One region of the Pedobacter sp. KACC 23697 genome, then DNA from elsewhere that is predicted to be linked to it. Evidence: riboswitches for the same ligand, from Rfam matches in the RefSeq annotation. Region 1 holds a riboswitch; the other holds the start of a gene.

Region 1 (18,511 bases):
ATCTGTGTAAGGATATGCTAAAAATGGAAATAGAATCCGATATTGGTATACAATCCAGAGAATACACGGATATTAATGCGAATCATATTCATCGATATAAAATAACATCTACCTACAAAAACATAGTATCTAAATTATCTCTCTTTCCTATCTAAATTAGCGCTCCTTTTTTAGATAGGATTTTTTTATCTGTCCATATATTGGTTTAAATGCTTAAGGCCTCTTTATACGCAAATTCGCCTTGTATACCTCTTTTAAGTGGCCAAATTAACTTAGAACATTCACGATCCGGCAATTCTGATGTACCAAAGCTTTCTAAACAGGTATCGAAGACTAGTTGATTTACATAATTACCTAAATTTGCCCAATTCCTTTGTAAAAAAATGAAAACATAGGGGTGTAATGAGATAACAGCCAATGCGATGCAATGAAACCGATTGTATTTGTATTATCTTTGTGTGGTTTCTATGCATATCTACGGTTCATATTCTGATAGCGAATTGGCGTACTTGTTAACTCAGGGTGATGAGCTCGCCTTTACCGAAATTTACAACCGTTTTTATGGCCTGCTTTTCATCCACGCCAGCAAACGTTTAAATGATGAAGAGGAAGCGAAGGATGTATTGCATCAGTTGTTTGAATCACTTTGGGTAAAACGTTTACAGGTTGCGCCTGATGGTAACTTATCCGCTTATTTATATACAGCCGTACGTAACCGTGTGCTGGATGTTTTTGCGCATCAAAAAGTGGAAAGCAGATACGTAGATTCTTTGCAGGATTATATAGATCAGGACCATGTGCTGACCGATTATTTGGTGCGGGAAAAGCAAATGGCATTATTGATTGAGCAAGAAATTAATGCTTTGCCACCCAAAATGCGGGAAATTTTTATTTTAAGTCGCAAAGCAAATAAATCGCATAAGGAGATTGCCTTAGCCTTAGGGCTTTCCGAGCTAACTGTTAAAACACAGGTGAAAAAAGCACTTCGAATTCTTAAATCGAGGTTGGGTGTGGCTATTTACTTGGCTTATCTTTTAAAAATCTATCAATAACGCACTGTAAGGCGTAAATAAAATCTTTTTTTCTTCAAATTAGCGCTATCGAATTTATTTTTTTAAAAAAAAATAAATTTCTGATACCCCCAACCCTATACCTTGGCCGTATATACATTAATCAACCCAAACAAACTTCTTTTTAATGGAGAAAAATGCGAAAAAGCTTTTAGATAAGTACATTGCTGGTAATTGTACGCCAGACGAGATGACGGTTATAGAAGACTGGTATCTGCAATTACCATTTGAAAAAGAAGCACCTCATCATTCCTTAATAGAATCCACCAGCCAAGAAGTTTGGAACCGGTTAAGCCCTCGCGGTAAATCTGTAAAAATGGTTATTGTTAAATGGCTTGCCATAGCAGCAAGCCTAGTTTTATGCCTGAGTGTTGGGATCTACTTTGTAACGCAGCATTATGCTGCTCCTTTAACTGCCAAAACCGAATTAAAAAATATTCTTCCGGGCGGAAATAAAGCAGTGCTTACCCTGGCTGACGGAACTGTTGTTAACCTGGATGATGCTAAAAATGGTCAGATTGCGGATCAAAGCGGCATCGTGATCCGTAAGACAAAAAACGGCCAGCTCGAATATATCATTAAAGAAATCCCGAAGGCAACTGTAAAGGGATCGAATACAATTGCTACGCCACGCGGAGGACAGTATGAGGTAAATCTTCCTGATGGAACAAAAGTTTGGCTGAATGCCGCCACAACCTTAAAATATCCTTATGCGTTTGCAAAAAATGAAAGACTGGTAGAGTTAAATGGCGAAGCCTATTTCGAGGTTTCAAAAGATCGTACCCGTCCTTTTAGGGTAAAAACAGCAGTACAAACGGTTGAAGTTTTAGGTACGCATTTTAATATCAATGCTTATCAGGATGAAGCTGTTGTTAAAACTACACTTTTAGAAGGTGCTGTAAAAGTAAGTACTCCATCGGCTTCAGTAAATCTGCACCCCGGTGAGCAATCGCTGTTAAATGCAACCAGTGCCAGGTTATCGCTCAATGCGCGGGTAGATGTAGATAAAGAAATGGCCTGGAAAAATAATGTTTTCTCTTTCGATAACGACGATTTGCAGAGCATTATGCGCCAGATTTCGCGTTGGTACGACGTAGATGTAGTTTATCAGGGCAAAATTACATCAGAAAAATATGTGGGAGAAATACCAAGAAACAGCAACCTGGCAGAGGTTTTTGAAATATTAGAACTCAACCACGTTCATATTGATGCCAGGGGTAAAGTAATCACAGTAACAGGAAATTAAATAAGAATGGCTTTTCTTTAAACAGCCGCAAAAATCAACCAACCAATCACCAACTAACTAAACTTTATGATGAAAAAACTACCAGAAATTTAACGGAATACCTTAAAAAAAAAACCGAAAGCGCGGCAACGCTTCCGGTAGAAATTTGGACAAGCAGCCTGCTTCGAAACCCAGCTGCTATTTTTTAACCTCATTCATAACAAAGGTATGAAATTAACTACCCTTTACAACCCCGTGTGCGACATGCGGAGGGTAAAGATTAAAATTTTATTGGTCATGAAATTGACTGCAATCTTACTATTGGCCGGTGCCCTACATTTGTCGGCAGCCACATTTTCTCAAACAGTAACGCTCTCCCGAAGAAAAACTTCGCTTAAACAGGTTTTTAAAGAGATCAAAAAGCAAACAGGCTATTTTTTCTTTTACAAAGGGCAATTACTGCAGGATAAACCTGATGTAACGGTAGAGTTCAATCACACATCTCTCGCAGATGCGCTGAATGCTTCTTTAAAAGATCAAAATCTAAGCTATAACATTGTTAACAAAACCATAGTAATTAGTCCCGGGGCAAATAAACCGGTTATTACAGCCCGTATAGCGGTAAAAATCGAGGTAAGGGGCTTGGTAGCTGATCAAGCTACCGGTGAAACCCTTCCTGGCGTTAATGTTTCGGTTAAAAACGGTGCCAGTGTAGGCATCACCAATGAGAAAGGCGAATTCAAAGTAAACGTTGACGAAGGAAGCATTTTGGTTTTCAGTTATGTAGGCTATGACTTGTTTGAAATCAAGGTTACAGGTACTAAAACGTTAAACGTTAAGCTCAGCCCTAAAATGACCCAAATGAATGATGTAGTGGTTACCGGTTATCAAACGATTAAAAAAGATAATTATACCGGCAATGCGGTAACCATATCCGGAGAACAGCTGAAAAGGGTAAATCCACAGAATTTGCTGCAAAGTATCGGCACATTCGATCCTTCCTTTAAACTGATTGAAAATAACCTTGCAGGTTCCAACCCGAACAGGATTCCCTCCATTAATGTCAGGGGAGCCTCTGCACTGCCCAGCGGTGATGGACAGGTGCTGAGAAGAGATGATATTCTTGGAACGGCGAACATGCCTGTTTTTATGCTTGATGGCTATGAAGTGAGCGTGCAGAAAGTATTTGATCTGGACGTGAACCGTATTGCATCGGTTACCTCTTTAAAGGATGCAGCCGCAACAGCAATTTACGGTTCGCGCGCGGCCAATGGTGTAATTGTAATTACCACTAAAACACCATTAGAAGGAAAACTACGTATAGAATACAACTACGAACTGAATCTTACCGCTGCTGATCTGAGCGATTACCAGGTTTTAGATGCAGCTGAAAAACTGGATTATGAGGTTTTGGCCGGGTTATATAGTTCTTCAAAACAACAGGTGCCTCAAGATCAGCTTGATGAAATCTATTACCACAAAAAAGCCAATGTTGTTGGTGGGGTGAACAGTTATTGGTTATCACAACCGCTACGCAATACCATAGGCCATAAGCATGCTGTAAACCTGGATGGCGGTTCGCAGGCATTCCGTTATAACGTAAATCTTCGCTACCAAACCAGGCCTGGAGCGATGAAAGGCTCTGAAAGAGATCAATATTCGGGTGGAATGAGTTTTCAGTACAATGTGAAGAAACTTCAGTTCAGAAATGAATTATCCGTAACACAGGTTGGCGCTACCGAATCACCTTATGGCGATTTTTCCAATTACGTAAGGATGAATCCTTACTATCCGTTAAGAGACGCCAATGGTATGGCCATGAGGATTTCGGATGTATATGAAAAACAGGATCGGTCAAAAGAATATGTGTTTAATCCATTATTTGACGCCAATTTAAGCAGCTTCAATAAATCTAAATACACCGAAATTATCGATAACCTTTCTGCCGATTTAGAAGTAGCAAAAGACCTGAGGTTAAGGGCGCAGATGAGTGTTACCACACGATCAAACTCCGATGATATCTTCACCTCGCCACAGGCAAATAAATATTACCTGTATACCACCGATAAAATTGATGAAAAAGGCGAATATACCAACAGGGAAATGAAAGAAACTTACTGGGATAGTAACATCAGGTTAACCTGGTTAAAGCAGATCGGCGGTAATTATTTTAATGCTTTGGTGGGGGTAAATGCCCGTACAGAGTTACGCGATCAGAAAGAATTTACCGCTATTGGCTTTGCTAACGATCGTTTTACCAGCATCGGCTTTGCTAAAGGTTACGCAGAAGACGGAAAACCCCTAAGCAGGCTCGAAAAAGCCCGCTTATTCGGTTCGTTTTTTTCCGTAAACTATTCGTACAAAAACCGGTACCTCATGGACGGAACCGTTCGTATTGATGGTTCTTCAAAATTCGGCGTGAACAATAAACTGGCCCCATTCTGGTCTTTCGGATTAGGTTGGAACGTACATCAAGAGGAATTTCTGAAGAATAACCCTGTTATTAGCCAGTTGAGGATAAAAGCCTCTACAGGACTCACCGGGTCAGTAGAGTTTGACCCTTATTTGTCAAAGACCATCTATAAGTATAACACCGGAAACTGGTATTCATCAGGCATTGGTGCCAATGTAAACAGTTATGGAAATGAGAATCTTGGCTGGCAAAAAACCAGGATGACAGATATCGGTGTAGATATTGGGCTGTTTAAAGACCGGGTAATGATTTTGCCAAGAATATATAAAAAGTTTACCAAAGATATTTTGGCCGACATCACGCTGCCACCGTCAACAGGGTTTTTGTCTTATAAAGAAAACCTTGGCGATATGGAAAACAAAGGCGCTGAGCTGGGCATAAACGTTGAGGCCGTAAGAAGCAAGGACTGGTCGGTAAACCTGAATGCCAATTTGGTTTCCAATAAAAATAAGGTCGTAAGGATCTCGAACGCTTTAAAGAAATACAATGACCGGGCAGATGAACTACAGTCTTTGAAGCCTGGTGACGGAGGTTACCGGGGAATTCCATTGCTCAGGTTCAGCGAAGGGCAGCCATTTAATGCCATTTATGGTGTACGCTCATTAGGCATAGATCCGGAAAATGGCCGTGAATTATACCTTAAAAAAGATGGTACACTCACCTATGATTACGATAAAAGGGATTATGTTGTAATCGGTGATCCTAACCCTAAAGTGAGCGGCTACTTTGGCGGAACCGTTAACTACAAAAGGTTTAGCCTGTATGTGCAGTTTCAAACCTATTTCGGCGGAGATAAATACAACCTCACCCTGGTTGAACGTGTTGAAAATGCCGACCCAAGATATAATGTGGATAAACGGGTGTTCGAGGAAAAATGGAAGCAGCCTGGCGACCTATCTTTTTATAAAAACATAGCAGACAATGGCGAAACGGATGTTAGCTCCAGATTTATACAGCCTGATAACCTGATCAACCTGCAATCGGTTAACCTTTCTTACGATATGAACAAAAAAATCGCGTCAAAATTGTCGATGTCGAGCCTCATGTTCCAGGTAACGGCTAATGATGTGGTACGTTGGTCATCAGTGAAAGAAGAAAGAGGAATCAATTATCCATTTACCAGAAGTTTAACCTTCTCCATCAGAGCAGCTTTCTAAGCGATATTAATTAACGGATTTAAAATATAAAAATATGAATATTAGATTGTTGATCTGCCTCATCGTAATAACAGGATTGTTGAGTTCCTGCAAAAAATGGCTGGAAGTTGAGCCCGAATCAGAAATTGCGGCGCCCATTTTATTCAGTACCGAAAGTGGCTTTATGGAAGCCATAAACGGTGTGTACAACCGCAGTACCGAATCAGATCTGTATGGCAAAGAACTTACCTTTGGTACAACAGAAGTATTGGCGCAAAATTTTTCAATGCGTGATGACGGTCAGGATTACAGGCAAACCTCCCTGTATAATTATAAACATGGCGAGTTCATTAAACGTAAAGACAAAATTTGGGCGGGTTTATACAATGCAATTGTAAACTGCAACCTGATTCTGGAAAATGTAGATGCAAAAAAGAACATCTTCAGCGGCAATAATTATGCGATTGTTAAAGGTGAAGCACTTGCATTGAGAGCATATCTGCATTTCGATTTATTACGTCTTTTTGCTCCCTCTTATCTGAGAAATGCCACTGCAAAAGGCATTCCATATGCAAATAAATATACCAAAGAGATTACGCCGGTTTCGAGCGTATCAGAAACGATCGATCTTATCCTTAAAGATCTGGAGCAAGCTAAACAATTATTAACGGCCGATCCGATCCGCAGTGCCGGCTACATTGTAAATTATCCTTTGGTTACCGATACGCTCAAAAATACGGAAGAGCGGAACCCGAGTTTATTTTTACAGAACAGAAGGCACCGTTTAAATTATTATGCGGTATGTGGCACGCTTGCTAGGGTATATCTTTATAAGAATGATAAAGCTAGAGCTTTACAGAATGCAAAAGAAGTAATCGACTCTAAAAAATTCCCCTGGACTTCAAAAAGCGATTTTGAAGCTTTCGAAGATTCAAAAAAAGACCGGATTCTCTACAAGGAACTTGTTTTTGGATGGTATATACCAGGCGCCGCAAAAGAGATCAAAGACAATTGGTTTCAAAGTGGTACCAGGGGCTTTTATTTAATTGAGGATGCTGCAGATTATATTTATGAAAAGGCTACAGCCGGTGCGAGTGATTCCCGTTATAAATATTGGTTGTCTGCTACTTCCAATCAGTCGTCACGATCTTACGATATTGTTAAATACCGCAGAAATCCTTTAAGCGCTGAAGCAAATGCAAACTTACATTATCTGATGGCTCCTGCCATCAGGCTTAGTGAACTATATTATATCGCTGCCGAATGTTCATATGCAGGCAATCCAACGGAAGCCGTAAATTTCCTTAAACAGGTTCGGGAAGCGAGGCAGATTGGCGATCCTTTATCCATCAATAGTGAAGAAGACCTGTTAAAAGAGCTGCTTAAGGATGCACGTAAAGAATGGTTGGCAGAAGGTCAGCTATTTTATATGTATAAAAGGCTGAATAGGGGTATTGTAGGCCAAACCGGGGTAATCATCCCGGCTTCTGATAACATTTTCGTACTCCCTCTTCCTAACGATGAGGTGGTTTATGGCGGCAGATAGAATCATTTGAAATTTATTAATAGCAAATTATGAAAATATACATATTAATATTCGCAGTCATTTGTCTGGCTTCTTGCAAAAAAGCAGAAGAGATGCGTTTTGATCATAGTGCAAATGTTTACTTCGACATTTATAATGGAGATAAAGACAGTATTGTAAGAACCTTTGCCTATAATCCTACACTGGCCCAAGATACCGTTTGGCTGCCGGTACGTTTATCCGGAATCAGAACCAGTGCAGACCGGAAATTCAGTGCACGGGTAGATACTGATTCTTCTACCGCTACGCCCGGATTACATTATGAAGCTTTGAAGCCACAATATTCCATTCTTCCGAATAGGGGAATAGGGTATATCCCGGTAGTGATTTACAATCAGGACCGGCAACTGGAAAACAGATCGGTTTCGATACTGATCAAATTAACCGGAACGCCGGATCTGGGCATCGAAAACCCTTACCTGATCAGGGCAAAGGTTGTATTCTCATCCAAATTAGAAAAACCAGGTTGGTGGGACACCTGGCCGTTACCGCCTTACTCGAGAACCAAACATGAATTGTTCATTCTGGTCACTGCGCAGACATCTCTTACTACAGATGGGCTAGACGCCCCAAAAAACCTTTATTATATCGGTTTATTAACCACGATGTTAAACAATCCGTTTAATTGGGTGGCCAAAAATGCAGCAAAAGGTTACGTTATTGAAGAAGTTACTGCTGGCAATACCAATAGCTATTACTTCTACAACAAGAGCAACCCGGCTAAAAAAACGCTTCTGAGAAAAAACATGCAGAATGGTAAATATTATTTTATAGATGAAAATGGCAACGAGGTTATTTAATTCGAAGAACATGAACATTAAAAAATTAATCATATTCATAATTGGCGTAGCTGCTTTAGCCGCATGTCATAAAGACCTGGGTAACTACGATATTGATATGCCTATAGCGCCTAAACTGGTTAACCTCGATTCTGTTTACACCGCAAATGTCGGCGATAGTTTGATCATTAAGCCGAAAATAGAAGGTGCTGATGCCGCAAATGTAGAACTTCAATGGAGGATCAGTGTAATGGAAGGGAATGATGTTTTATACAACGGCCCCGCTTTAAGGATCATTTTCGGTTTGCAGGCTAAAAGATATCCTGCCCGCCTCACGGTTTACAATAAAGCGAATGGGATGAAATATTTCCATCAGTTTTACATTGATGGGGGAACGGAATTTGCCAAAGGCACAACCATATTAAGCGTTGAAAAAGGAATTACACAGTTTTCGTTTATTAAGCCGGATGGTAGTGTACAGGCCCGTTTATATCGCGCCATGCAAGGGAAAGATCTGCCACCAAACCCAACAAATCTGTTCCTTTTAAGGAATACATTTACTGGTGGTACCTTGCTGGGCTATTGGATCATTACTAAAAATGGCGGCATCAGGCTGGAACCCAATACCATGCAGGAAGATCCAAAATATCCCAATACGCTCAAAGACAACTTCTTTACACCACCGGATAATCTTGAGGTCGGTTCACTGATTTCGCATCCGCAAGGGGTAATGATGGGCGTTGTTAACGGTAAATTTTACGGCGGTACCACCAGTACCTGGGATCAGGCAGCCACTTACGGCATGTTTGGTTTACCGGCTGATGGTGATTACGAACTGGCTTCATCTTTTGCCATGAGTTTCACACAGTCAGCAACTTATTTTATCGGATTTGACCGCAACAGAAAACAGTTTGTACGGATTAACTTATATGGCGCACCTGTTTACTTTGGTACCCAATATTCAGTTACGGCCAATGTTTTTGATCCGCTAAATGTTGGTATGGACCTGGTTCATATGGAGCAGCTTAACAATGCTGATTGTTTTGCCTATTGCAAAGGAACCGATGGTAAAATGTATGAATTAAAGTTTAATGTTCAGTTCAACGGTCCGTTCACTTTTACCCCGCAACATAAACGTTTATTCGTTCGCCAGGAGTTGATTAATGAAAATACGAAGTGGAGCGGTGCTAAAAACGGGGTGATCTACATGGCCAATGGAAGTAAAGTTTACCGTTATAATCCGGTAAATGAAGAGCTGAGGGAACTGGCAACCAGTTTTAGCGGAAAAACGATTTCGATGTTGAAACTTAGCGAAGATGAGGAAACCCTGATGGTAGGAACAGAAGAAACTGTTTCTTTTTTAAACATTTCCACTGGAATGAACGGTGTATTCATCAAAAAGATTGAAGGTATACCAGGCGCGCCCGTAGATATCGCCATTAGAAAGTAAACTGATGAGACAGCATTATGTTTTTGTGTTAATGCATTTCCATCCAGCTAGGCCATGGCACAGTATCTCCGTTCTACTTAAAACCGGCCTGACAAATTTTTCGGAATGCACGGTCCTAGCCTTATCATTCGCTTTAAAAGAAAAATTTTCAAACGGCGTGTTTTGGTTCTTTTTGACGCCAAAAAGAAGGAGCCAATCGGCGGCGGCGAGCCGAGGCAAGACTATGCTGAAAGGAATAATAAATGAGTTATGTTAATCACAAAAACTTTACATAATAATCTCCATTATCACAACTTATAATTAAAACAAACTCTTGTCATTTAACCATAAAAAAATTCAAATGAAAAATATAAAATTAGCATTATTAGCCCTATTATGCCCAGCCTTAAGCTGGGCACAAACGCCAAACTTTAGTTTAACTGGTAAAATAGGAACACTGGGCACGCCTGCAAAAGCCTATATCGATTACATGGATAACGGTGTAAGTCACGAAGATTCTGTAACGCTGGTTAACGGCAGTTTTAAATTCACCGGACATATTTCCGGCAATGCCTATGCCCGAATGGCGCTCGATCATACGGGTGCTGGTAAAGGCAAGGCTGTTTACACAGGTGATGTCATTTACTTTTATTTTGGGAAAGAGCAGGTTACCATTAGTTCAAAAGATTCTTTAGAGAATGCTGTTTTTACAGGCTCAAAGGTATATCAGGAATACGATGCCTATAACAAAGCCATTGGCGGTACCATTATGGCCCTAACCAAAGCGGTTAATATCGATTTTAACAAGGGAACACCCGAACAGCAGAAAGATACCGCTTACAGGAAAGCGGTAGATCTGCGCTTCAGAAGAAATATCCAGAACAGAACAGATAAACAGTTTCAGTTTGCTAAAGAAAACCCAACTTCTTATTTCGCATTGGTGGCACTCTCAGAAGCAGCTGGAAGCAAGGTTGATGTAGCCAAAGTTCAGCCGGTTTTTAATGCCTTAAATAAAGCTTACCGCGAAACCGATATGGGGAGAGAACTGGCACAGCGTATCGCTGCGGGCAGTATTACTGCTGTTGGAAATGCAGCCCCTCTTTTTACCCAGAACAATGTGGTTGGCAAGCCGGTTTCATTGGCCAGTTTTAAAGGAAAAGTAGTACTGGTTGAATTTTGGGCAAGCTGGTGCAGTCCATGCAGGGCAGAGAACCCAAACCTGGTAAAACAGTATGAGACTTATAAAGACAAAGGTTTCGAGATTATATCGGTTTCATTAGATCATGTAAAAGAGAATTGGTTAGAAGCGATAGAAAAAGATGGTTTAGACTGGGTTCACGTCTCTGACCTGAAAGGGTGGAACAATGAAGTGGGCCGTTTGTACGGTGTCCGTGCGGTGCCTGCAAGTTTTCTGGTAGATGCGCAGGGCAAAATTATCGGCAATGGCCTTCGTGGCGAACCGCTAAACAAAAAGCTTGCTGAAATTTTTAACTAATTATTGACTGGACTGATCTTGATGAAGGAAAAGATGCCAATTGTACGCTTGGTGTTTGTTTCGCCAAAGTAAAAATGTCTGATCAAACTGATGTGACTGTTAAGGGCAGGGCCAGTTAAGTTTTCTGCCCAAAAAATCATAAAAATAATGAATAACTATATAAGGACCATAACAGCAACCTTTGTGTTGCTGTTTGGCCTGAATGCTTATGCGCAAAAAAAGCAGGTGGCTAAATTTCAGTACACCATTGCCCGGGCGGTTAAAAAAGTGTACCCTGCAAGTGTGCGGATGTGGGGTTTTGATGTACAGCAAAACCAAAGAACCAGCGCCCAGTTTAGTGGTGTGGTAGTCAGTGCAGATGGTTATATTTTAACGGCTGCGCATACCATTTTACCGGGCAAAAATTATAAGGTTTTTTTTCCTGATGGACGTGAATGTATTGCAGTGGCTTTAGGTAAGATAGAAAACAAGGAAACCCCTGGTATTCCGGATGTGGGCATGATGAAAATTACCGGTAAGGGCAGTTATCCGTTTGCAGAGATCGGTTATTCAGGCAGTTTGCTTGAAAATGAACCTTGCATCAGTATTTCTTATCCCGAAAGCCTGAACCAAACCCTGCCCACTTTAAGGTTGGGCCGTATTGCAGAAGTTAAAAATGAATATGGTTTTATTCGCTCAACCTGTAAAATGGAACCAGGTGATTCAGGTGGACCTTTATACGATTATCACGGCCGCGTAATCGGATTGCACAGTGCGATTGATGTTGCTGAAGACATGAATTTTGAAATTCCTGTTGATCTTTACCGCCAATATTGGACAGCCTTGAACAGCGAAACGCTTTATACAGCTTTACCCGAAAAAACAGATCATGTGAAAACTGATCCTTTGTTTTTGTTATTGCAGAAAGAAAGCAGACAAAAGGCTTTACATCCGGATTTTGATACGTCAAAGCTTAAAAACAGTTGTTTCACCATTACAAGCACCATAAAAGGACAAAAGCAGCAAATTGATGCCTGTTTATTAAATATTAAAACATCAAACGGTATTAAAAGACAATTTTTACTGAGCAAAAATACCATGGTCGGCGAAGCGGCAAATTGTGACATTAATGGAAAAAGGGTGCCGATTAACTTTATTGGAAAAGATCAGGAAAATGACCTGGTTTTATTTAAACTTGGTCAATCTTTAAAAGGAGGAATTGATTTAAATATTGCTGATGCCGACACTATTAAAATAGAGATGGGTAAACTGCTTTATAGTATAAATCCTGCAGGCCATATGATTCGTAGTATTTTAGGCAGTACGTTATTTAATTTGCCAAAAGTAAATAGTCAGCCTTATTTAGGCGCCATGATAGTATACCATTCTAGTCCTGTACAATTCTCGTTAATTAAAGAGGGAAGCCCGGCAGAAAGAGCAGGGATAAAAGTTGGCGATGAACTCATCAGTATTAATGGAAAAGCCATCAAAAAAGCAAGTGAATTTGCGCCCGAAATCTTAAAATATTGGGCAGATGATGAAGTTACCTTCGAATGGGAGAATGCATCTGGTAAAGTGAACAAAACATTCAAGCTTGACGGAAGGGGACAGTCGCTCTCCAATCATCCTGCAGATAAATTTGAAGGCGGAAAATCAGAGCGAAGAGATGGTTTTAACGCCATCTTTACACATGATGCGGCCATTAAAGCCAATGCATGCGGATCACCTGTTTTTGATTGGGAAGGTCATTTTTATGGAATCAACATTGCCAGGTTCAGCCGCACGACTACAGTTGTGGTTCCAAAGAAAACAATTGTTGAGTTTGTTTTAAAGCATGTGAGATAGCCTGTATTAAATGACTGAAAACTGTCATCCTGAGCCTGTCGAAGGACCTTCATTTAAATTTTTCTATTAGCTGGTGTCTCACGGACCAAAGACTAAATCATACATTTTTTGGAGCGCAGGGCCATTCGCGACGATCAAAGATCGTTCCCGTGCTTCGCTATATCCTTTCGCTGCGCTTCAGGGATGTCGCTTCTCCCGGGGCTAAAAACGCGGTTAGTGCTAAGAACAAACCAATAAAGTATGAAACGTTATTTTGTTTCCTGTAAAGACCTTTGTTAAATAAACCTTTTTGCAGCGGCTATCCTTTTTGTTGCACAAACCAAAATGTTCCCGCTGAGCCTTCACAAAAAGATAGAAGCGGAAAGAAGGAATGCTGGAACCGAAGCGCACTGCACCGCCTTTCCAAAAAAGGAAAAAAATATGCTTTTTTGGAGCGCAGGGCCATTCGCGACGATCAAAGATTGTTCCCGCGCTTCGCTATATCCTTACGCTGCGCTTTAGGGATGCCGCTTTGCCCGGGGCTAAAAACACCGTTACTGCTAAGGACAGAGTTTGAACCGCTATTTTGTTCCTATTGATTGGTGTCTCACCAACTAATGTTAGTATTCAAAAGATTCTTCACTTCGTTCAGAATGACATACAGGAAGTGATTTATGATGCTTATTTCTTCACCAGCGAATCAATTTCAGTATTAAATTCTTTCACAAATTCCTCATAAAATTTACCGGTGGCCGGGCCATTAAAACCGGTATGGATCTGGGCTACATTTCCCTGTTTATCGATTATTATCGTAGTTGGGAACGATAAAAATGAATCAAGTGCAGGCAATGATTCAGATACCGCTTGTTTGTCGGCTGTGCCTGCCAAAACCTGATCGTATTCGATACCAAAGCGATCGCGGAAACGGCTCATCACTTTTTTGGCATATTCGGGCTCGGTAGAACGTTCGTAATGCAAGGCAATAATTTCTACGCCGCGGTTTTTATTCTTTTTATACCATGGCGCCATAAAAGTAGCTTCATCAACGCAATTAGGACACCAGCTGCCGGTAATGGTTAAAATCACTACTTTGTTCTTGTATTTTTCCTCTTTTAATGAAATCTTTTTACCATTTACATCAGGGAAACTGAAATCGAGTGTTTTGTATCCTTTTTTCAGGTAGGTAAGTTGATAAGGATCCGGCAGGGCAGCATCTTTATTTTTGGTTCCGGCAAAAGGCTGACTGCCTCTTGCACTTAAAACTTCACCCTTTAAAGTGCCATCTGCCCCGAAAGTTCCTTGGTAATAAGCAGGAGAGGAGCCAATAAAACTCGAAAGTTGAAATTCATTCCCTTCCACAATACCTTCAAGATAGCGTGAATCGCCGGTTACACGGAGGAAAGTTCCCGTCAGTTTGTTTCCCGTTTGTTTAAATAAACCTACTGTTTTTTCTTCTTTGCCATTCGGAGAAGTAAAAATTACATCATAACTTCCGGAATAATCGGCTAAGGCGGGTTTATCTGTTTTAAAACGGTAATTTTTGCGTTCGGCATCAATTATTAAAGGTTTTCCGGTTTTATCCTGTTTACGTAAAGTTCCTGTTAACCGATCGCCATCTATTGCAAAAGCCAGTTCATTATCAAACTGATCCAGTTTAACAAAAAGTGAATCGGCCGTTTGTTTCACCAGACCACCCTCAAAACTTTCTTCGGCATTGCGGAAATACAATTTCTGTTGACCGCTTTTTTCCTTAATCTCAAAACTGAAAGGGATTTCGAGACCCTCTTTTACTTTAGCTACACCACGCCAGTTGCCTGACGCAACAAAAGCTTTTGCTTTTTTTTCTTTAGCTTTTGCCTGTTGGTTATTAGCTGAAACAGCCTGATTTTGAGCAAAGGTAATGGAGGTTAATATAGCCAATACGGCCGTTAATAAGGTTTTTATATTCATTGAAAAGTATATTAATCTACTAATTTAGTCGACAAATATACGGATGAAATAACCAAAGAAAAAATATTTTAATAAATATCTATAAAAACTATAGGATAAATGGAATTAATTATACCTTTGCCCCAGTTATTTTAAAATACTTATCAAGAAAGGCGGAGGGAATGGCCCGGTGAAGCCTTAGCAACCATCTAATTTTTAGAAATGGTGCTAATTCCATCCCGGATGAATCCGGGGTAGTTAAGTCAGTTGTTTGCCTATCTTATTAATATATGGAGCACTTCTGATTTAAGGGGTGCTTCTTTTTTTGCCCGGAAGCTGCTCTTGATAAGTAAATATGTATTATAGAAAATCATTGAAATGAAAAAAACAGACGAGCTAAAATCCATTGATGCAAAGCCTAATGCCTATTTCCGAATGCGTATGCCCTGTTAAAATAGCATTCTTTTAACAGGCTTTTTTGATCTGACCATTCCTTCTTATTCTTTAATAAAACACGGTTTTGGCCGTGCAGAAATTGTTATTGCCAAATTTTTATCCTTAATCTAATCATTAATTACACACACATGTTCACAAATTTTAAATTAATAGCGTTTGTTTTGCTGCTTTTTATCACGCAGCAATTATTCGCTCAAAATGCCACCATTACCGGAACGGTGAAATCGGCAGATGGTGAGACACTACCGGGTGTTTCTATATTTATAAAAGAAACCAAACAAACCACCATTTCTGATGCTAAGGGTACTTTCTCGATAAATGCACCCGAAAAGGGCACATTAGTGTTTTCATATATTGGCTTCAGAACGCAGGAAATACAGATCAATAAAAATGCTGGCCCGATTTCGGTCATCCTTCAATCGAGTGATAATGCACTGGATGAAGTAGTCGTTACCGCATTGGGAATTTCGAGACAGAAAAAATCGCTTGGTTATGCTGTTCAGGAATTAAAGGGGCAGGATTTGTCTGAAGCAAAAGAATCTAACCTGGTTAATGCACTGGCCGGGAAAATAGCCGGAGTAAGGGTAACCAATAGTCAGGGAAGCATGGGATCATCCCGTGTAGTCATCAGAGGGGAAACGTCTATAGCCGGAAATAACCAGCCACTATTTGTGGTTGATGGGATTCCGGTAGATAATTCGCAGTTAAATTCTGCGGGCGCAAGAGATTATGCGAATGCCATTTCAGATATCAATCCAGAGGATATTGAATCAATCAGTGTATTAAAAGGACCAAACGCAGCGGCACTATACGGCTCAAGGGCTGCCGCAGGCGTAATCTTAATTAAGACGAAAACCGGTAAATCAAAAAAAGGATTGGGCATTGAGGTTAACTCTAATGCCGTGCTGGAAACTTTGCTTACCCTGCCGGTTTACCAAAATGCATTTGGACAGGGGTCGGAAGGTAAGTTCAGTTATGTAGATGGGGCTGGTAAGGGCCTTAATGATGGGGTAGATGAGAGTTGGGGACCAAAAATGGATGGTAGACTAATTCCGCAGTTTTTTTCGAAAGGAGTGGCGGTTCCATTTGTAGCTCATCCTGATAATGTCCGCGATTTCTTTCAGACAGGATATTCATTAAATAATGGTATTGCTGTGGCAGATGCAGGCGAAAAATATGATTACCGGATATCTTATAATAACCTGAAACAGGTAGGTATTGTGCCTAACTCCGGTCAGGGTAAAAACTCATTTGTATTAAATACTTCACTAAAGATAACGCCAAAACTGACTTTAACGGCCAATGCAAACTACAGCAAGCTGAGTACTGATAATTTACCTGGTACAGGTGGTTCAAGATCAACCAGTACGATGTTACAATTTACCTGGTTTGGCCGTCAGGTGGATATCAACCAGCTGAAAAATTATCTGGATGAAAATGGAAAAACGTTTAACTGGAACAATAGCTATTACAGCAATCCATATTGGGTAGCTTACGAAAATACTGTATCGCAAAACCGCAGCCGGATAATTGGAAGTTTAGCGCTTAATTATAAAATTATTGAGGGGCTTGATTTCAATTTCAGATCAGGAACAGATTATTACAACGACAGGCGTAAGGTTAGAATCGCTTATGGTACCAATGGAACACCTTTTGGTTCTTACACCGAAAGTGCCTTTACCGTGAGCGAAAATAATACCGATGCAACTTTAAACTTTAACAAACAGATAAGCGATGATTTTAGCTTAGAATTGTTGGGTGGTGGTAATATCCGCAGACAATATATCGAGCAAAATGACCAGAGCGCACCTAAGCTGGCCATTGCAGGGCTTTACAACCTTAAAAATTCCCGCGATCCCCTGGTTTCGTCCAATAATTTATCTCGTTTAAAATCGTATAGTGTTTATGCATCCGGACAGATCGGTTTCAGAAATTACCTTTTTGCCAACATTACGGCACGTAACGATTGGTCGTCTACTTTGCCGGCGCAGAACAGATCTTATTTTTACCCGTCATTTAACGGGAGTTTTGTGGCCACAGAAGCTTTTGATATTAAAAGCGAAGCCCTTAACTATTTAAAAATACGTGCAGGTTGGTCTAAAGTAGGTAAAGATGCAGATCCTTACCGTTTAATCAATACCTATGTATTCAGTGCGCCATTTTATGGTAATCCTCAGCTTACCACGGGTGCTATCGACCTGAATCCTAACTTAAAGCCAGAAACGACTACTTCTACAGAACTTGGGCTCGAAGCGGTATTCTTTAATAAAAGACTGCGGTTTGATTTAAGTGCATATAACACCAATAGTTACAACCAGATTTTAGCCGCCGATGTAAGCCAGAGTACAGGTTTTAGCTCAAAATTGCTTAATGCCGGAAAAATCAATAATAAAGGAATTGAAGCACAATTAGGTATCACCCCAATCAAAAAAGCCTTTAACTGGGATGTAGATTTCAATTTTGCCGCAAACAGGAGCAGGGTAATTGAGCTGGATGCTGAAAAACTGCTGACTAATTATGTGGTGGCCACAAATTCGGCCCAGGTGATTGCAACAGTTGGTCAGCCATATGGCTCATTGTTCGGAACAGCATTTTTAAGGGATGGTAACGGCAACATCATTGTTAACGCTACTGGTGCACCGGCCACAAATCCAACCAAACAGGTATTGGGAAAATATACACCAGATTGGATTGGCGGCGTTTACAATACCTTTAGCTATAAAGGCATCAGTTTAGGTGTATTGGTTGATGCCAGTTTTGGCGGCTCTATTTATAATGGAACTTACGCTACAGGAACTTATACGGGCGTTTTAGCTTCCACACTTCCGGGAAGGGCAGCTGAATATGGCGGTATTTCTTATTATTATCCGGGTAATGATAAAGCCAATGGAACCATTCGGGTAAATGGAACTGCACCGGCAGGTGTTACCGTATATGACGACGGGATTATTTTTGATGGTGTAACGGCTGATGGCAAACGGAACGAGAAGATATTGCCTGCTCAGCAGTATTACAAAACCTTTAGAAATATAGACGAAGCAAATATTTTCGATGCTTCCTATGTAAAACTGCGTGAGGTAAAATTAAGCTATAATTTACCTGCAAAATGGCTGCGTCCGTTAAGTTTACAA
Region 2 (14,735 bases), 2.7 Mb from region 1:
TAAATTTCCAATTTTCAGTGTGCAATTAAAATTGCCAACTGAAAACTACCAACTGAATTGGTAGCGGGGACACGACTCGAACGTGCGACCTTCGGGTTATGAGCCCGACGAGCTACCAACTGCTCCACCCCGCACTCTATATGCAACTCGTTTTTTCGTGAATTAAATCCTTAACTCTGTTTCCGAATTGGAATGCAAAGATATAATTCGTTTCTTTGTACTGCAAATTTTTTTTAAAAAATATTTTAATGGCGCATAAAGCAGGTTTTGTTAGTATAATAGGTAAACCAAATGTAGGTAAATCTACCCTCATGAATGTGCTTGTGGGCGAGCGACTTAGCATTATTACTCCTAAGGCACAAACCACAAGACACCGTATTTTAGGTATTGTAAATGAAGAAGAATATCAGATCGTTTTCTCTGATACCCCGGGTATAATCAAGCCAAAATATAGCTTGCAAGAGAGTATGATGAGCTTTGTTAACGGATCTTTAACTGATGCCGACGTACTTTTATTGGTAACCGATATCAATGAAGAACACGATGAAGACGACGTTCTGGAAAAAATCCTGAACCGTAATATCCCAACTATCGTGCTTATTAATAAAATTGATAAAGCATTACAGGAGCAGGTTGATGAAAAGATTGCCTACTGGCAGGAAAAGTTAAATCCGGTTGCTATTTATGCCATTTCGGCTTTACATAAACACAATGTTGACGGATTATTGGATCGTGTGCTTGAAATGTTGCCAGAACATCCGCCATATTATGACAAAGAAGATCTAACTGATCGTTCAGAACGTTTCTTCGTTTCGGAGATGATTCGCGAAAAAATCTTCCTCAACTATCAGAAAGAAATTCCATACAGTACCGAAGTTATTGTAAAGAGTTTTAAAGAAGAGGAAATGAAGAATGGCAAGGGTGCGATGATCAGGATTACTGCCGAAATTGTGGTTGAACGCGATTCACAAAAGAACATCTTAATTGGTACTGGCGGAAGCATGTTGAAAAAGGTAGGGACCGAAGCGCGTTTAGAGATCGAGAAATTTTTAGATAGCAAAGTTTTCCTTGAAATGTTTGTGAAGGTAATTCCCGACTGGAGAAGTAAAAAGAATTACTTAAAAAGCTTTGGTTACGATAATTAACCGTACCTTTGCAGCCCGAAATAAATCGGTTAGTAGTTGATAGTCAATGGCTGATAGCCAGATCGTTTGAGCAGCTTGCTTAAAACACCACGACCATTAACTATAGCCATTAACTATCAAAAGAACACCCATGAGTAACATTATAGCCATCGTAGGCAGGCCAAACGTAGGCAAAAGCACACTTTTTAATAGATTAACAGAAAGCCGTAAGGCAATTGTAGACGATGTCAGCGGTGTAACCCGCGACAGGCACTATGGAGTGGGCGAGTGGACAGACAGACAATTTACAGTAATCGATACTGGTGGTTATGTAGCCAACTCAGAAGATGTTTACGAAGCGGCTATCCGTGAGCAGGTGATGATTGCCATCGAAGAAGCCAGTGTATTAGTTTTTATGGTGGATGTAACTACAGGTATTACCGATTTAGATGACGATATTGCCCAGGTATTGCGCAGAAGTAATAAACCCGTTTTTGTTTGTGCAAATAAGGTAGATAATACCGCTTTATATAACGAAATACATACTTTTTATGGATTTGGATTAGGCGAAGTATACCCTTTATCATCAATGACTGGCTCCGGAACAGGAGAGTTGCTGGATGAGATTGTTAAAAATTTCGAAGATATTCCGGAAGAAGAAAATCAGTTACCTAAGATTACCATTGCCGGTCGCCCAAATGTGGGTAAATCTTCTTTGGTTAATGCACTGATTGGTAAAGAGCGTAATATCGTGACTGCAAATGCAGGTACAACCCGCGATTCAATTAAAATCCATTATAATCAATTCGGGCATGAGTTTATGCTGATCGATACTGCCGGATTACGTAAAAAAACCAAGGTTAAAGAAAACTTAGAGTTTTATTCGGTAATGCGTACCATTAAAGCTTTAGAAGAGGCTGATGTGGTGGTATTAATGATTGATGCAGTGGAGGGAATTGAAAGTCAGGATATCAATATTTTCCACCTGGCCGAAAAAAACAAAAAAGGTATTGTCATTCTCGTAAACAAATGGGATCTGATCGAGAAAAATACACAAACGATGAAAGCTTTCGAAGAGCAGATTCACGAGCGGATCCGTCCATTTACCGATGTGCCAATTATTTTTACATCTGTACTGAACAAGCAACGTATCTTTAAAGCAATAGAAGCAGCTTTAGAGGTTTATAAAAACCGTAGCAAGAAAATCCCTACATCTAAATTAAATGATGTAATGTTGCCGCTGATCGAAAAATTCCCGCCACCGGCTTTGAAAGGGAAACATATCAAGATTAAATACATCACGCAGATTAACGCTACTTCGCCAATGTTTGCATTTTTCTGCAACTTGCCACAGTACATTAAAGATCCGTATAAACGTTTCATCGAAAATAAACTAAGGGAAAACTTCGATTTTTCCGGTGCACCGATCCAGATTTATTTCAGACAGAAATAGATGTGAGGTTTAAGGTTTAAAGGTAGAGGGCGTAAGGCCTAAAATAAAATTATTTAGACAGGGTTGTTTCTTAAAGAAGCAGTCCTGTTTTTTATTTTTAGTTAATAACAGTACGGCGGCATCTCGACTTCGCTGAGCTCTGCTCAAAATGACGATATTTATTAATTACTCTTACCTTTACAGCATGCAGTTACAAGTACAAAACAGTTTGTCAGCAGATATCGATACCATTTTCGGATTTTACAATATGGCCATTGCCCATCAAAAGAAAGTATTTAACAAACACTGGCAAGGCTTTAGCCGAGAAATGGTACAAACCGAAATTGATGAAAACCGTCAGTATAAAATTCTGGCAGATGGCACTGTTGCCTGTGTTTTTGCGGTTACGTTTAACGATCAGTTGATCTGGGGAGAACGAGATCATGATGCGATTTATATCCATAGGATTGTCACCCATCCCGCATTTAGGGGCTATTCTTTTGTAAAAGAAATTATTAAATGGGCCAAAGTTTTTGCTGCAGAAAACGGGATTAAATTTATCAGAATGGATACCTGGGCTGATAATGAAAAACTGCTCGCATATTACACGGGTTGTGGTTTTGATTATGTTGGTGTGGTAAGCATGGAAAAAACTGATGGTTTACCTAAACATTATGAAGGAATCAGTTTAAGTTTGTTTGAAATTGCACTATAGCAACTGAAAATTATCATAAATGATCATTGAGGCTATACCATAAGTATAAAATTGTAATCCTGAGCTTATCTAATAACTTCTTTTAGATGTTTTAAGACGCTTTGATACAATCATCAGGGTCATTTCAGGCTGAGCTCAACGTTGAAATTTTCGATGGAAAACTACTATTAGTGATACAGGCTCTTTTTAATTGTATAACGTTATAGGTATATTTTACTTTTTCTCCGTTAAAAGCTTTAGCGTATGATCTAAAGATTCCCTGTTGCCCCAGGCATCGTGTCCTGTGATAACAAATTTGGTATCGGGATATTTCTGCTTTAATTTCTGGATGCTTTTTGGCCATTCTGCTAAATCTGCTTCTCTGATATAGCCCAGATTATCTGCTTCAGTGCTTTTAATTAAACAGCCGCCGAATAAAACTTTATCTTTTGGAAACCAGACCACTATATTGTCTTTGGTATGTCCCTTGCCGGCATAGTAAGTGCTTATTTTATATTGTCCAACTGTAAAAGTGGTATCATTGGTAAAATTATAAGCCGCACGCGGCTCTTTGTTGGCTTTCAATAGCTCGTCGGTTAGTTTACTGGTATAGGTTTTTATACCCTTGCTTTTAAAAAAAGCCAAGCCACCCGCACGGTCGCCATGCGAATGTGTGGCAATAGCCAATACTACTTTTTGATGATGTTTGGCAGCGATAGAATCTAAAAATGGCTGAAATTGTTTGGAATCCCAAGGTGCGTCAATTACCACAACTCCTCTGTTGGTCACCAGGTATACTGCATTAGCATCTGTTACAGCGCCATTATAAGTGTTATAAGTAGTGTAGGCATAAAGATCGCCGGTTAAATGTTTGATTTTTAATTTCGGATTTTGTGCGAAAGAGGCAAATGCAGATAAACCAAATAAAAAGGAAAGAAAATAACGCATAAGGTAAAATTTAATAATTCTTTAAAATTAATGTCTTTAATGCAAACGAATAGCATTCATAGAAATTACTTCAATTCAATTTTCCAGCTTAACAGATCATCAACTTCGCCAATGTGGATAAAATTGTTTTTTTCTAAAATAGAATAAGAGGCCACATTGTCCTTTGTTGTAGCGGCAAAAATTGATCTGACTTTGGGCTGTTCCCTTGCCCATGCGATTAACCGGCCTACTGCTTCAGTCATAAAACCTTTACCTCTGAATTCTTTATAAGTACCATAACCTATCTCGATTTCACCATTTTGATCTGGCTCACCAACAAAACAAATATCACCGACCATTTTGTTGTCCGGTTTAGATATAACCGTCCACAAGGTATGATATAGATAATCTTTATCCTTGTCAAAAACATTAGGTAAAATTGTTTGTTCCAATGCCTCCTGGAGCGAAGGAGAGATGTTTTTCCTGGTTGGTAGAAGGCCAAACTCTTGTTCCAGAGAATGGTCATCTTTAATATATTTTAAAAGCTGATCGTGTGTTAAGGGTTTTAAAATGAGACGTTCTGTTTCTATCATGCTCGATTTGTTATACAGGCTAATATAAAGGTTGGTGTATTAAATAAGTGAAATTTTAAAATAAGCTTTGATTAAATCATGATATTCTGGACATGCTAAAAAGCCGAATCTTTTTAATAGACTTTAATTACCTGTCCCGTTAAAATGCCCAGTACACTTTTTTCACAGGCTTTAACCACTTTCTCCATGGTCACGGGAATTTCGCCGGGGAAAGAATCAAAATAAGTAGGAGAATCTTCAACCACGTTAGGGCTAATGGTATTTATACGGATACCGTTTCCGAGTTCTGGGGCAGCCGCCAAAACAAATGCATTTAAACCTCCGTTTATGGTGCTTAATGCTGATCCTGCAGCGACAGGGGATTCGGCCAATATACCCGAAGTTAATGTAAATGATCCCCCTTTGTTAATGTAATGCTGCCCAATAAGCACCAGATTTATCTGGCCCAACAGTTTATTCAGTAAGCCGCTCTTAAATACTTCACCCGTCATCTGATTTAGCGGTGCAAAAGGAGCTTTCCCACTTGTACTGATCAAGGCGTCGAAAGCACCGATCTGCTCAAACATGTTTTTGATCGATGTTTCACTGGTGATGTCTACCCGAATGTCGCCTTTGGTATGTCCTACACGAATGATCTCATGTTGGAGCGCAAAAGCCTCAGCTATTTTTTTACCCAGTGTACCTGTTGCACCTACGATGATTATTTTCATTTAAATCTGTTTAACGTGTATTATCATTAAACATTGGGGGATTTGAAATGTTTGTATACCGTCAATCAATTAATACCATTTCGGTTTTAAGGTCCGTAATCAGGAGGTCGATATGAGATTGCGTTACATTTGGCATGCAAATGATATGCGAATTGCCCTGCTCTGCTGCCAGTTGCCATTTTTTACAAATCCTCGCAGAAGGGGCAGGAAAGTTTACGGTAATGGCATTTTCGTTTCGCCAGGCATTAATACCTAACGCTTTAAGTTTTTGTTCAGTGTAAGCGGCAATTGCCAAACTGTGTAAGGCTCTGCTTTTTAAACCTGCTATGCCCAAATGTTTAATGGTATACCATAAAAATAAGGGGCTATGGCCATTTCTCGATCCTGTAATAGTAGTATCAACACTTCCGATATAAGCTACCGAACGGGCAATTCTATCACGGTTCGATTTTTTAACCACTACCACGCCACACGGCATGGGCGAGCCTAAAAATTTATGACCGCTAATGGCGATGCTGTCTGCGCCATCTTCAAAATCGAAGGCTGGCCTTGGTTCAATAAGTGCGCTATAGGTGCCGGAAAGTGCTGCATCTGCATGGATATAATAATGTTGGATGGCCAGTTTTTTCAGGATGGCTTTAATTTTAGCCACATCATCACGTGCTTCAGTCATGGTAGTGCCAATATTAGCCATCATAATAACAGGTATGTGGCGGTTCATGCTAATGGTGTACTCGAGATCTTCATAATCGATTTCTCCGTTGTCTTGGGTGCGGATAACGATATTTGGCATATTCAGTAAATGCAGGTTTTTTTGCACACTATAATGTGTAGCTTCTGAGTAATAAACCATTCCTTTAGGATGTAATTCTCGGGCAAGGTACAAGCCATATAGATTACCTTCTGAGCCTCCATTGGTAACATAACCCCACCAATTCTCGGCTGGTGCGCGAAAAAGTTCTGCAAAAAACTGGACGACTTCTTTTTCCAGTTCGCGCGATCCGACACCATAGGTAGAGGGAACAAAAGGATCACCAAGATTATTCATCGGGTATTTTAAAAAGTCTGAAAGCACTTGATAATCAAAATCTTTAGCTACCGGATAACCTAAGAATAAATCTGTTTGTTCCTTAACTTTTTCTAAAAGAGTTTCCAGAACTTGCTGGTCTTTTACTGCTAATCTGCTCACTTCCATAAATGATATGATTTGCAGACAAAATTAATAAAAACGAAATATAGTATTAATTATTATTTATAAATTAGAATATTATATTGTTATATGTTTTAAAGTAAGAATATAATTTTAAATTCATAAATTGATTTTACTTTCAAAGCATATAAAATATGGCTATTGAAGGTTAAGGAGTGCCTGCCTCACCGCATTATCGGTTTGGTTTACGGCCTTATAGTAGCCTACATCGCCCAGATAATAGCGACAAAGTAAAGCTTTAAGATCATTTAAGATCACATTTTTCGAATTGTACAATTGAAAACGATCTATTGCTACGTTTTTGCGCTGAAGAAACCCGATAAAGTCCTTAAAGTCGTTATCGTTTATGGTAAAGATATTGATGTTCTGTTCTACAAAACTCGCACTGTACTTATTGGTAAGAACATTAAATACGTAATCAGAAAGTATTTTCTTACTGACTAAATTACTATAAAACTTATTGTAGCCATTGGTGTCCAATTTCACAAATATATCTGGTTGGATACCGCCGATTGGCTTAACTTTTTTGTTCGGTTGGATATTTACACCTTCAGTTTTCTCAATAGAATCCTGGAAAGAAGTGCGGTCCCCTGTGAGTTCCCCATCCATCATCCGTTCGTCTAATTCATGTTTATAAGCGTCGTAACCTTTTTTGTAAGATTTTTGGATACTTCTGCCAGATGGTGTATAATATCTTGCGATGGTTAAGTTCAATGCAGAACCATCACCAAAAGCAAACTGCTCTTGTACCAAACCTTTACCAAAAGAGCGGCGGCCAACAATAATTCCACGGCCTAAATCCTGGATGGCTCCCGCTACAATTTCGCTGGCCGAGGCCGTATTTTCATTAATCAGTATTGCCAGCTTACCATTCTGAAAAGATCCGGTACCGGTAGAAAAATAATCGGTACGAGGCTCATGCTTGCCCTGGGTATACACGATGAGTTTGTTTTCGCCCAAAAACTGATCGGCCAGGCCTGTGGCTGATGTAAAATAACCACCTCCGTTGTCGCGCAGGTCTAGAATCAGTTTTTTCATGCCCTTTGCTTTCAGGTTATTGGCTGCAGCAGCGAAATCATTATCCGTATTGGCGCCAAATTTACTGATCCTTACATAACCAGTTTCGTTATTAATCATATAGGCTGCATCAATACTGCTGATGTTTACTTTACCGCGGGTTACCATAATGCGGTTGCTCTGTGGCGCTCCCGGGTGCAAAAGCACTACGCTTACACCAGTTCCGGATTTACCTTTAAAACGGCCGGTAAGCTGCTCTTTGGGGAGGTTTCGTCCGCTTACTACTGCAGTATCAATACTCAGAATCTTATCACCCAGTTTAATCCCTGCCTGATACGCAGGTCCATCCTTAACCACGCCGGTAACCATCATGGTGTCATTAAGCATATAATATTCTATGCCTACACCTTCAAAATTTCCCTCCAGGTTATCAGTCATATCCTGTGCGTCAGTTGGCGGCAGGTAAACACTATGCGGATCAAGCTGGTGCAGCACACTATCTATAGGTAAGTTCTGAAGCGAATCAGTATTGATATCATCAACATAATTACCGTTGATGATGTGTAAGATTTCGTTTAATTTTTCGTCGCTATTTTGAGCCAGCTGAGGACTTTTTTTAACGCCAAAGCCTTGATCTTTAATGAATTTTATGCCCAAAAACATCCCAACTATTAAGATTACAGAATAGCTTAAAGCGATCAGTATGTTATTTCTGGTATTTTTTTTCATTGGCGCTACCGCAAATTTATGAAAATTAGCGGGTTGATATATTTTTTAACTGTATTTTCATGTCTTTTGTTTATAATATTTAACATTAAATAACAACTGGACGAGTCAGTTAAAATTTATGGCAGATATTTTTTAAATTTTTAGCCTAGTTTTTAGAAAGAATTTACCGAATTTTATCAAAATTAAATTTATGGATAGAGTTACCGAGCAAGAATCTAACTATAACCACATTGATCAGATGTCGGTATTAGAAGTTTTGCAGGGCATTAATAACGAAGATAAAACTGTAGCATTTGCGGTTGAAAAATCTTTGCCTCAGATCGAAAAATTAACATCGGCCGTGGCCGGGCGGATGAAAAAAGGCGGTCGTCTCTTTTATATAGGTGCAGGTACCAGTGGCCGTTTAGGTGTGGTAGATGCTTCAGAGTGCCCCCCTACTTATGGTGTGCCATTCGATTGGGTTGTGGGGATTATTGCCGGCGGAGATACCGCAATTAGAAGAGCGGTAGAATTTGCTGAAGACAATGCCGAACAAGCCTGGAAAGATCTTCAGGAATTTGAGATTAATGAAAAAGATTGTTTGGTTGGCCTCGCAGCTTCAGGTACTACACCATATGTAATCGGTGGGTTAAACATGGCACGCAAACATGGTGTTTTAACGGGCTGCATTGTTTGTAATGCCGGTGGACCTATTGCTGCAGAATCTGATTTCCCTGTTGAAGTGGTGGTTGGACCTGAGTTTATTACCGGCTCTACCCGCATGAAATCTGGTACGGCGCAGAAAATGGTATTAAATATGTTAAGCACTACAGTGATGGTTCAGCTGGGGCGTGTAGTTGGCAATAAAATGGTCGATATGCAGTTAACTAATCATAAACTGGTAGACCGCGGTACGCAGATGGTTGCCGATGAACTAAATATTGGATACGATGAAGCCGCTGAATTGTTAACCCGTTATGGAAGTGTACGTAAAGCCGTAGAAGCCGGACATTAAGAAATGAGAAAAGGATAGAATGAGTGAATGAAAGAATTAGTGAGTGATATCATGTAAGAGTAGCATTAATCATTCCCTCATTCAAAACTCGCTCATTCAATAATTAGAAAAGTATGCACGAAATTGAGCCTTATTACCAGTGGAGAGATGATTATATTTCGGCAGAAGATGAGCGTTCGCCATTTTATAATACCGAATATTCTGAACTTTACTTTGATAAGCAGATATATAATTTTTTATTGCACCCACAGTGGGATGAGTTTGGTTCAAGTACATTGTACATGAAGGTATTGTATGCCGATTATGATCGCAATTATGCCATCATAGAGTTTTTAGGCGAGTGGAACGATGCCATCAATAACGACATAATGTTACTGAAACGCGATATTTTGGAGATGATGATGGATGAAGGGCTTAATAAATTTATCCTGATCGGCGAAAACGTGCTGAATTTTCATGCTTCAGATGATAGTTATTACGAAGAATGGTTTCAGGAAGTAGAAGATGGCTGGATTGTTGGGGTAAATTTTCAGGAACACGTTATCAACGAATTTCGCGATAATAACATCGATTATTACATTAATTTTGGTGGCGCTTTTGACAATCTGCCATGGCGTACCTTAAAACCGTTACAGTTCTTTAAAAAAGTTGAAGAACTGCTGACAAAAAGATTGAACTAAATATTTATTTTTATATAATTTATCACACAAAAAATTAAAATGGAACAACAAAATTATCAATATCAGGACAACAGTGTTTTCGTTCAGGAAAGATCTGTTTCTAAAAAATTCTTTGCCAACGTTTTCTTATGGATGTTTGTGGCATTGTTATTATCTACGCTTTCTGCCTTTTATATTTCCAACAGTGAAAGTGCATTAAGATCGTTGATCGATTTTGAAACCGGTAAAAGAACTGCGTTAGGTTACGTAGCCATGTTTGCACCACTTGGATTAGTCTTATTAATGGGCGCGGGTTTTAACAAATTATCTTATGGTGCACTATTAGGCGTTTTTGTACTGTTCTCTGTTTTATTAGGAGTAAGTTTAAGTTTTATTCTATTAATTTATACCGGAGCGTCAATAATTACCTGTTTCGCCGCCGCCGCTGGTATTTTCGGTATCATGGCATTTATGGGTTATACCACTAATATTGATCTCAGTAAGTTCGGTCCCATCTTGATGGTAGGTGTTGCGGGATTATTTATTGCGAGCATTCTTAACATGTTTATTAAAAGTGAACAATTTAGCCTGATTATGGCTTTTGTAGGCATTGCAGTATTTACTGCCTTAACGGCTTATGATGTGCAGAAAATCAAAAGAATTGGGATGGGAATTCAGGAGAGTGGAGAAGCAATTCCAGAAGCAGATACTAAAAAACTGGCAATAATGGCTGCTTTGAATTTATATTTAGATTTTATCAATATTTTCCTTTTCTTACTGCGTATTTTCGGAAGTAGAAGATAATGGATAAGTTTTTAGCAATTACTGGTTTTCTATTGGTTAGTGTATGTATTCAGATGCTGATCACAATTTTTATAACTGATAACGTCTTTGTAGTAACTTCTGGCAGTGGGATTTGGATGACCTATATGGCATTTTGGTATAATAAAAAATATGGAAGAAAAGTAAACCGTTAATCTTAAAAACAGAACAATATTCTTAAGGCCGTGCAGAATTGCATGGCCTTTGTAATTTTATTTGGCAGCCAAGCGATAAATTTTGGAATTGATGTAGCTTTGTTGCATTTTTGTATGCTTATTAAGAAAGACGGAGGGATTAGACCCAACGAAGTCTTAGCAACCTGTAACCTACAAGGTGCTAAATTCTATTCTGCAAATAGCAGAAAAAGATAAGTTTAGGATTACGATTCACGTACCAACTTTTTAAATAAGCCTTTTAGGATGTAATAATGTATAATGGAAGATATATGATGTGTCTTGCCATTTTCCATTTTCCATCCCACATTTTACACAACAAATGGGTATAAGAGAAGAATTAGAAAAACGTATTTTGGTGATTGATGGTGCAATGGGTACCATGATTCAGCGATATAACTTAAGCGAGGAAGATTTTAGAGGGGAACGCTTTAGAAACCATCCCTGTGATGTAAAAGGCAATAATGACTTGCTTAACATCACGCGCCCGGATATTATCAAAACAATACATCTGGAGTACTTGGCAGCTGGTGCCGATATTATCGAAACCAATACATTCAGTACACAGCGCATTTCCATGGCCGATTACCAGATGGAAGATCTATCCTACGAAATGAGTTTCGAAGGTGCACGGGTGGCAAAAGAGGCTGTAAACGAATTTATGGCTGCAAATCCAGACCGTAAATGTTTTGTAGCTGGTGCTATCGGGCCAACAAACCGTACCCTTTCCATGTCGCCGAATGTAAACGATCCTGGTTTTAGGGCGGTTTATTTTGATGAACTGGAAGAAGCTTATTACGAACAGGTACGTGGATTGGTAGATGGTGGTTCTGATGTATTGTTGATTGAAACCATTTTCGATACTTTAAATGCTAAAGTGGCTATTGTGGCCATTAAAAAGTACGAAGAGGTAATTGGCCGTAAGTTGGAGATTATGATTTCAGGTACCATTACCGATGCTTCCGGACGAACACTGTCGGGGCAAACTGCCGAAGCTTTCTTAAATTCGGTAATGCACGCAAAACCCCTTAGTATCGGTTTTAACTGTGCTTTGGGAGCAAAAGAAATGCGTCCGCATATCGAAGAACTGGCTGCAAAAGCCGGTTGTTATGTTTCGGCCTATCCAAATGCAGGTTTACCAAATGAATTTGGTGCTTACGATGAGCAACCGCATGAAACTGCCCATCTGGTTGATGATTTTATTGCCTCAGGTTTTGTAAATATTGTTGGCGGCTGCTGTGGTACCACACCTCAACATATTGGCTGTATTGCTAAAAATGCACGAAAAGCAGAACCCAGAAAATTACCTAACCTTCCGCCTTACATGCGTTTAAGCGGGTTAGAACCGGTAACCATTACACCTGAAAGTATTTTTGTAAATATTGGAGAGCGGACCAATATTACCGGATCTCCAAAATTCTCCAAACTGATTTTGGGTGGCGATTATGAAGCCGCATTAGCCGTAGCGCTGCAACAGGTTGAAGGTGGCGCACAGGTAATTGATGTGAATATGGATGAAGGAATGCTCGATTCGGAAGCCGCCATGACCAAATTCTTAAACCTCATTGCCTCGGAGCCAGATATTGCAAAACTGCCAATCATGGTCGATTCATCCAAGTGGTCGGTGATTGAAAATGGTTTAAAATGCCTGCAGGGAAAAGGGATCGTAAACTCTATTTCCTTGAAAGAGGGTGAAGATAAATTCCGGGAAAGTGCCCGTAAAATTATGCAGTACGGTGCTGCCGTAGTGGTAATGGCTTTTGATGAGCAGGGACAGGCAGATAACTATCAACGCCGGATAGAAATCTGTAAACGCAGTTACGATATACTCGTAAACGAAATCGGCTTCCCGCCAGAAGATATTATTTTCGACCCGAATATTTTAACGGTAGCCACCGGATTGGAGGAACACAACAATTATGCAGTTGATTTCATTAATGCCACCCGCTGGATCAAAGAAAACCTGCCTCATGCTAAAGTGAGTGGAGGGGTTTCTAATATTTCGTTCTCTTTCAGGGGAAATAATGTGGTGCGCGAAGCCATGCACTCCGCCTTTCTTTATCATGCCATTCAGGCTGGGTTAGATATGGGGATTGTAAATGCGGGAATGTTAGAGGTTTACCAGGAAATTCCACCAGAATTGTTGGAAAGAGTGGAAGATGTACTTTTAAACCGGAGAGAAGATGCCACGGAGCGTTTGGTAGAATATGCCGATACCGTAAAATCAAAAGGTAAAGAAGTGGTTAAAGATGAAGAGTGGAGAAAAGGTTCTGTTGAAGAAAGATTATCCCATTCTTTAGTAAAGGGAATTGTAGAATACCTGGATGATGATGTGGAAGAAGCCAGGCAGAAATACGCCCGTCCAATTCAGGTAATTGAAGGGCCGTTAATGGATGGGATGAATATCGTCGGGGACCTTTTCGGCGCCGGAAAAATGTTTTTGCCCCAGGTGGTAAAATCGGCCCGGGTAATGAAAAAGGCGGTTGCCTATCTGTTGCCTTTTATTGAGCAGGAAAAACTGGATAATCCTGATCAGGACCAGAATTCTTCGGCAGGAAAAGTATTGATGGCTACCGTGAAAGGCGATGTACATGATATCGGTAAAAATATTGTAGGTGTGGTATTGGCCTGTAACAACTTCGAAATTATAGATATGGGTGTGATGGTTCCGGCGCAGGATATCATCAAAAAGGCTAAGGAAATAAATGCTGATATTATTGGTTTGAGTGGATTGATTACCCCGTCACTGGACGAAATGGTTCATTTTGCCAAAGAAATGGAACGCGAAGGGTTTACCATTCCGTTGATTATTGGTGGCGCAACCACATCACGGATCCATGCTGCGGTAAAAGTAGCACCAAATTATTCAGGGCCAGCTATCCATGTGTTAGATGCTTCCAGGAGTGTTACTGTTTGCAGTACTTTGATGAATCCGGAAACGAGAGAGGAATATATAGCCGGCATCAGGGCTGAATACGATAAAGCACGCGAAGCGCATTTGAACAAACGATCAGATAAACGCTTTAAAACTTTAGAAGAAGCGCGCGCAAACAAGTTTAAAATTGATTTTCAACCAAATTTACCTGTTCCGGAATTTACGGGTACCAGGGTTTTTGATCATTATCCCCTGGAAGAGTTGGTTCCTTATATCGATTGGACACCATTTTTCCATACCTGGGAACTGCGCGGCAGTTATCCGAAAATTTTCGACGATAAAAATGTTGGAGATGAAGCGAAGAAGCTGTTTGATGATGCACAGGTTTTGTTAAAACGCATCCTCGACGAGAAATTATTAACCGCAAGAGCGGTAATTGGTTTCTGGCCAGCGAATGCAGTTGGAGACGACATCGAGTTGAGCGTTGAGAGTGCTGAGTTGGGAGACTCCAAGCCCCAAACTCCAAACTCCAAACTAGTCAAAATTCACACCCTCCGTCAACAGGCCGAAAAAGTAGATGGGCAGCCTTATTATGCTTTATCTGATTTTATTGCGCCAAAAGAAAGCGGAATTCAGGATTATTTTGGTGGTTTTGCCGTAACTGCCGGTATTGGGATTGATGAACTGGTGAATGAGTTTGAGTCCAATTACGATGATTACAACAGCATCATGGCCAAAGCACTGGCCGATCGTTTGGCAGAAGCCTTTGCCGAACG

Evidence for each region. Region 1 has a riboswitch for S-adenosylmethionine ahead of ABEG20_RS09165 (SusC/RagA family TonB-linked outer membrane protein). Riboswitches for the same ligand answer to the same signal wherever they lie in the genome.
Region 2: linked by a shared signal. The riboswitch ahead of metH (methionine synthase) and the one ahead of ABEG20_RS09165 (SusC/RagA family TonB-linked outer membrane protein) in region 1 are both predicted to bind S-adenosylmethionine.

What each region holds. Positions count from the first base shown of each region.
Region 1 covers NZ_CP157485.1:2,331,459-2,349,969, reverse strand. The annotation lists gene ABEG20_RS09210 (RNA polymerase sigma factor) at 468-1,052, shown strand; gene ABEG20_RS09205 (FecR family protein) at 1,198-2,316, shown strand; gene ABEG20_RS09200 (SusC/RagA family TonB-linked outer membrane protein) at 2,593-5,925, shown strand; gene ABEG20_RS09195 (RagB/SusD family nutrient uptake outer membrane protein) at 5,960-7,450, shown strand; gene ABEG20_RS09190 (DUF4843 domain-containing protein) at 7,480-8,289, shown strand; gene ABEG20_RS09185 (PKD-like family lipoprotein) at 8,300-9,718, shown strand; gene ABEG20_RS09180 (redoxin domain-containing protein) at 10,059-11,192, shown strand; gene ABEG20_RS09175 (trypsin-like peptidase domain-containing protein) at 11,340-13,016, shown strand; gene ABEG20_RS09170 (peroxiredoxin family protein) at 13,677-14,945, opposite strand; SAM riboswitch class I at 15,083-15,189, shown strand; gene ABEG20_RS09165 (SusC/RagA family TonB-linked outer membrane protein) at 15,509-18,511, shown strand, end outside.
Region 2 covers NZ_CP157485.1:4,986,675-5,001,409, forward strand. The annotation lists tRNA gene ABEG20_RS20370 (tRNA-Met) at 59-134, opposite strand; gene era (GTPase Era) at 249-1,145, shown strand; gene der (ribosome biogenesis GTPase Der) at 1,276-2,577, shown strand; gene ABEG20_RS20385 (GNAT family N-acetyltransferase) at 2,762-3,271, shown strand; gene blaB1PEDO (PEDO-3 family subclass B1 metallo-beta-lactamase) at 3,485-4,198, opposite strand; gene ABEG20_RS20395 (GNAT family N-acetyltransferase) at 4,264-4,770, opposite strand; gene ABEG20_RS20400 (short chain dehydrogenase) at 4,884-5,480, opposite strand; gene ABEG20_RS20405 (histidine decarboxylase) at 5,542-6,675, opposite strand; gene ABEG20_RS20410 (S41 family peptidase) at 6,829-8,436, opposite strand; gene murQ (N-acetylmuramic acid 6-phosphate etherase) at 8,627-9,430, shown strand; gene ABEG20_RS20420 (hypothetical protein) at 9,544-10,110, shown strand; gene ABEG20_RS20425 (Bax inhibitor-1/YccA family protein) at 10,150-10,893, shown strand; SAM riboswitch class I at 11,182-11,285, shown strand; gene metH (methionine synthase) at 11,407-14,735, shown strand, end outside.